2 regions of the Planococcus lenghuensis genome follow, and region 1 is predicted to be linked to the other one. Evidence: riboswitches for the same ligand, from Rfam matches in the RefSeq annotation. Region 1 holds a riboswitch; the other holds the start of a gene.

What was found. Region 1 has a riboswitch for lysine ahead of B0X71_RS08300 (aspartate kinase). Riboswitches for the same ligand answer to the same signal wherever they lie in the genome.
Region 2: linked by a shared signal. The riboswitch ahead of B0X71_RS05995 (Na+/H+ antiporter NhaC family protein) and the one ahead of B0X71_RS08300 (aspartate kinase) in region 1 are both predicted to bind lysine.

What each region holds. Positions count from the first base shown of each region.
Region 1 is NZ_CP019640.1:1,633,956-1,637,088, reverse strand. Features, by position in the region: gene B0X71_RS08305 (hypothetical protein) at 1-367, opposite strand, end outside; lysine riboswitch at 1,407-1,584, shown strand; gene B0X71_RS08300 (aspartate kinase) at 1,662-2,864, shown strand; gene B0X71_RS08295 (aspartate-semialdehyde dehydrogenase) at 2,880-3,133, shown strand, end outside.
Region 2 is NZ_CP019640.1:1,168,276-1,171,408, reverse strand. Features, by position in the region: gene B0X71_RS06000 (sodium-dependent transporter) at 1-167, opposite strand, end outside; gene B0X71_RS05995 (Na+/H+ antiporter NhaC family protein) at 373-1,953, opposite strand; lysine riboswitch at 2,060-2,248, opposite strand; gene B0X71_RS05990 (bifunctional metallophosphatase/5'-nucleotidase) at 2,303-3,133, opposite strand, start outside.

The sequences.
Region 1 (3,133 bases):
TGAGCGCGAAATCCGTTTCCGGCAGGGCTTCTCCATCTTTCCCTTCCGGCTGATAGGTACCGCCCGTTTCCAACACCCGAATAGTGTCACCTGCCTTGAACTCTCCTTTGAATCCTTCCATCACGGCAATCTCGGAAATTGTGAACGGCAAATCGCCATGCACCACGACTTCCTGTGCCTGCACTTCCCCTTCAACAATTACGTCAGCTTCAGTCTGCATTTCTTCCGTCGATTCGAATGACGTCACCATTTCGGCGCTGCTTTTTATTGGCTCCGCTTCACTGACCGCTTCGCTTCCATCTTCACTGCAACCGGTAAGCGCAGCAGCAAAAAGCAGGCCGGCTAAATAACCTGCAGTTTTTTCCATCGCTCTTCTCCCCTTCCACAGGATACTGGCAAGCAGGCAAAGTCCTCGCTTCGCTTAGCCAGACGCCCATCACCTTATTTCATTCAGCATGCCATTTCGGATAGCAAATAGGCACCTGCCAGAACAATCACCGGAAACAACACATCGGATACACGGCCACTACCCATCCCACGAATTCAACGATTCCGGAAACTGCGCAGAGACAACGGTGAACAGGAGAAAATGGCGCGAACACTGAACCGGGAGCCCATCCCAGTAAAGGCAGAACAATCTCCACCATGCCGTCATTCGCTTTCTGTACATTATTTGTTGGCGCTTCACTTTCTCCTATTAAACTTCATTGCAGCTAAGTGGCTGCCGTAATCCAATTGCCAGTTAAAATGATGACAAAATCCGAATCACAGAGTCTCCCCCTATTCTTCAACAGGACCGTTAGTAGGCGTAAATACTCTATACAGACTGGCTATCGCTCCACTCCTCACGTCGAAATAATGAAAAAGTAAAGATTACTGGTTTGTTTACAATTGACGAAGCGCCGGCGCGATCGTGGGCTGGGCGGAGCTATAAGACGGGTGTTCTTCCCGGCTTACAGTGGGAGCCATGCCCTGAGCGACGAAAGCGTTTTGTAAAAGTCCCTTCTTTGATTTAACAACTTATAGTAAAATATACTTTTACATGCATGCTATTTCTGAGATCGTCATCCCGATCCATCAACTCTGCACCATTTTAATCTATTTGGGATTTCCTTCCTTAAGTGTAGCATAGATGGATTACATCTACAGAAACACTTCAGTCACTTCACTTTATCTGGACAACTCATTTACCCATCCACGAAAATCAGGCGAGTGATTTTCTTTCTTACTTTCATTTGTCGGTAAACCCGCTTAAGAAGTTACAATTTGTTTCCAGTTCGGGGCTGTTCAGGTATCTCATGCAGCCGGCCCCATAGAAGTTTCTGTAATTTTTTCAGTTATCGGTTTACAAATATTCTGCCTTCCCGTATAATCAGTCACAACATTGAAACTTTGAAAACTTCATACACAATGGATGAGGCGCAATGATCATGAGTACCTAAGCCCCGAAAGCTGCAACTTGGGCTAAGCGAAAGGGAGAATTGCCGAAACGGAAGTCTGCTTGCAGGCGGCTTGCCGTTGGATTGCATATTAAGAGTATGCAATTTGTCATTATTCTCGGAATAATGGAGTGCTTCCACTTGGATATAAGACAGATCATAGACAAGTCGGGCTCCTGAGCCCGGCTTGTCTTTTTTATTTCTCCGGAAAGAAGGCAGCCTATGAAACGACGTGTACTGAAATTCGGCGGCACCTCAGTCGCCAGCATCGACAAAATCAAAGCCATCGCAGAATACTTAAAAGACCGGACCGCACGCGACGAACAGCTTGTCGTGGTTGTCAGCGCCATGGGCAAGACGACAGATGAATTGCTGAAAACGGTGAGTTCAATCACGAAAACACCGAAAGAACAGGATCTTGCGGTTTTGCTGACAACCGGTGAACAGCAGACCATCTCCTACCTGTCGATCATGCTGAACGATTTGGATGTGGCGGCGAAACCGCTGACCGGCTTCCAAGCTGGAATTGAAACAGTCGGCCACCATTTAAAAAGTAAAATTTCGAAAATCAACACCGATTATTTTGAGCAATTATTTGAAATCCACGATGTGCTCATTGTTGCCGGCTTCCAAGGATTTAACACGGACGGTGAAATTACGACGCTTGGACGCGGTGGATCCGATACGACGGCAGTTGCACTCGCCGCTGCACTCGAAAGTCCATGTGAAATCTATACGGATGTAGCCGGTGTGTACAGCACAGACCCGCGCATTTATCCGGAAGCGCGCCGGCTCGAAGAAGTATCCTATGAAGAAATGATGGAAATGAGCGCGCTCGGGGCAGGTGTACTGGTCACCCGCAGTGTGGAAATTGCAAAAAACTACAACATTCCGATTTACTTGGGGAAAACGTTATCGGACGAGAGAGGAACTTGGGTAATGGCGAGAACTGAAATGCTTGAGAAAAAGGCAGTGACCGGTGTCGCGCTCGATAAAGACATGATCCATGTCACGCTGACGTATCCGCAATACGATACTGTATTACTCGATAACACGTTCATGTACCTCGAACAGGAAGAAATCAATGTCGATATGATTTCACAAATTACGAATAACGACGGCTTGCAGCTGTCATTCACAATGAAAGACACGGAAGAGACTCAGATCCAGAAAATTTTCAGCAAGCTTCAGGAAGTTTATCCGGATTTGTACGTTAAAATCGAGGACCGCTTCGTTAAAGTGTCGGTCATTGGCTCCGGCATGCGGGATATGACCGGTGTCGCCTCGAAAGTATTCCGGACGCTCATTGAAGCGAACGTGCCGTTCTATCAGGTCACGACATCTGAAATCTCCATTTCTTATGTGGTTGATGCCGATAACGGCGAACATGCCGCCCGCTTATTATGTGGCCGCTTTGATTTATAAAAGGAGGATTTACAGATGGTGAAATTGGCAGTAGTTGGTGCGACTGGACTCGTCGGCCGCAAAATGATCGAATTATTGGAGAAAAAAGATATTCCGGCGGATGAGGTGGTACTGTTTTCCTCCAAGCGCTCGGCGGGTTTGGAAGTTCCTTTTAAAGACCGGACACTTATTGTAGAAGAGTTGACAGAAGAAAAAACAGATGGCGGTTTTGATTATGTCCTCATGTCAGCCGGGGGCAGCACAAGCCAAACCTTCTCTCCGCTGTTTGA
Region 2 (3,133 bases), 470 kb from region 1:
ATGGGAATCCCTGCAGTCAGCAAGGCAAACAAATAAGGAATAAAGAATGCGCCCCCACCATTTTCATAGGCCACGTAAGGGAAACGCCATATGTTACCGAGACCGACTGCAGAACCGACCGCAGCCAATATAAAACCGGCTCTCGTTCCCCATTGTGAACGTTCCATAAATTTTCCTCCTTCAATTTTCCTATTTCCAATTGAGAAAAAATAGGAAGTTTGTTTAAATTCAGATTATTTAACTAATCTAAAATCAGTATAACGATGCTTCTGTTTAAAGTAAAGGTCATTTTCCCAGATTTTAAAGCTATGACTGCAATAATAAAAATCCCTACACCAAACGTATTAACCGTTTGATATAGGGAGTACTTTTTTAGCTTAACTGACTTTTCAGCGTTACGTGGTTGTCCCGCTTCGACCAGAAGAAAAACAATCCGGCAAGCAAGATTACAACTGTGCCAAGTGCCAGTGTCAGGGAACCGGTCAGACCAATCAGCAAATAGCCAACCGCCGCAATTCCCGCCGCAGTCAATGCATACGGCAATTGCGTCACCACATGGTCGATGTGGTTACTGCCAGCACCGGTAGATGACAGGATAGTCGTATCAGAGATCGGTGAGCAATGATCGCCGAATACAGCGCCTGCCAACACTGCAGATAAGGCAGGTAGCAGCAGTTCCGGCACTTGCGCTTCAATCATGATTGTACCGGCAACCGGAAGCAGAATGCCGAATGACCCCCAGGAAGTTCCAGTGGCAAAGGCCATTCCACCTGCGAGCAGGAACAGAATTACCGGAAGCAGACCGACCGGAAGGTTGGATGCCGTCACGATATTCGCCAAGTATTCACCGGTTTGCAGGCCACTGATCAGATACACAAGCGACCATGCCAGGATCAGTATCGCCACAGCTGTCCACATGGACTTGATCCCTGCCCAGATGCCTTTTCCGATCCAGACAGGTTTAGCTTCGCTGTTACGGCCGATCTGCAGGGCATAGAGCCCGATTGCAGTCAATGCTCCCGCAAGTCCGCCGGCGAGGAGTGAAGCCGGTACATCCGTATTTTCAAACATGACCCAAACATCCAGCACCTGACCGCCGTTCTGATAACCGGTCCACAGCATCGCAGCCACAGTACCGGCAATCAGCAGTACAATCGGCAGTACGAGATCGCGCACTTTCCCGTGGCCATGCTCCGGAAATTCTTCCTTCAGTTCACCTGGAATAGGTTTGGCAGGATCATAAAGTTCCCCTGAAGTCAGCGCCCGTTCTTCATGTTTCTTCATTTCGCCGAGATCAGTATCGGAAAACGCAGTAAAGAATACAATAGCCAGAGCTGCAATAACATAAAAGTTCATCGGCGCCATCCATAGGAACGCTTCAAGCGCAGTATAATCCAGCAATGTCTGGCCGGCCAGAATCGTGCCAACCATTCCAATGATAACCGCTCCCCAACTGGAGACCGGAGAGACCACACAGACCGGTGCTGCTGTTGAGTCGATATAGTAAGCAAGCTTTGCTCTGGAGATCTTGTAGCGGTCTGTGATCGGCCGGGAAACCTGGCCAACTGCCAGTGCATTGAAATAATCATCGATGAAAATTAAGATGCCTAGAAACACGGTCAGCAGTTTAGCGCCGCGGCGTGATTTAACCCGTGCAGCTGCCCAGTCTGCAAATGTCCGGCTGCCGCCTGACAGACTGACAAATGCAGTGATAATCCCGAGCAGCAGTAAAAATAAAATGATATAGACATTATAGGCATTGAATCCGCCATCCCAGAACGTTACAGCAAACGAGCTCCAGAGAGCTTCTGCTGAAGCCCCGGGTGCAAACGAACCAAGAATCAGTGCAGCTGCGAGAATCCCGACGCCAAGCGACAACAGCACGCGCCGTGTAAGCAGTACCATTGCGATTGCCAATATTGGCGGCAGGATTGAAAAGATTGTGTTCTCCATGTAATAATTCCTCCTGTTGTTGTGACAGATAAACAGAAACGCAAAAAGCCGGCTGCATCCTGTAGAGAGGCAGTCGGCTTTTCCGTCACCGGGGCATAGTCCAGCACCGGTCTGTAGCTCTCCATTCATGCGCATCTTCCCGCACAAATGACAGTGCCATTCTTATTCAGAATGGCCCCAGCCCGACCTCCGGTGACTCCGGACGATCAGCTTCGGCAAACCTCCCTTTCCCACATGGTCATTGTTGTCATCCTCGCATGCGGTACTGATGAATGTTGCAGCCTCTACCCATCACTATTCAATTCTTCAATATGTTATCAGGTGCTCTCCGATTAATCAAGTCTTTTCGTTAGAATCGCTTTTGAAAATACAGTGCAAATACGTCCCGCAGAAACTCCGGCATAAAATACGTCTTCTGCGCCCGCTTCAGCGATGGAAAGAAATGACCGAACGTGAACATATCAAGCGTGATCAATCGGTATGTGTGATCCGGTTGAACCGCATTCCCTTGCACTTCAAGCGTATGGCCGTTCATCTGCAATTCCCGGTGAATCATCTTGCCCATCACCGTTCCCCGGAAACCGAGGCCTTTCAGTTGAATCTCCGGCCACTCGCTGTTTAATGATTCGAGATAGATTTCCCGCAGCTCCGCACCCGACAATTCAATCAGACATGGATTGATCGGATGTGGCAGTAATTGATGGAAATCAAATCGGGTCACAATCCCTTCTTTTAAGTCTTTCATGAAGATTCCGGCATTGAACATGGCACAATCAGCACCGGAAAACAATAGAAGCGCTTCAGCGAACTCATCCGCCATTTCCGAGTCCTTGAACCATTCCGCCTTTAACAGACGCCGATTGGAAAAAACCGGATCACTCAGCATGTCTTTCCCGTAGGAAAGCAATCGGTGATTGAACTCCGGCTCCGCTTCCGGTAAGGATGCCGTTTCAACAAGCCGCGCCCGGCTGCTATGTTCGCCTTCAATTGTCACATGGCCGATATATGCACCAAACTTTCCCGCTGCCCCGAGCAGGACTGCATCGATCTGCTTTCCTTCATGAAAAACATGATGTGTGTGTGCGCCAAGAATAATATCAATGTCATTACTTTCAGCTGCCAGAATTTCATCTTCCCTGATGCCAAGATGAGATAAGCAAATAATGATATCCGCCTCTGC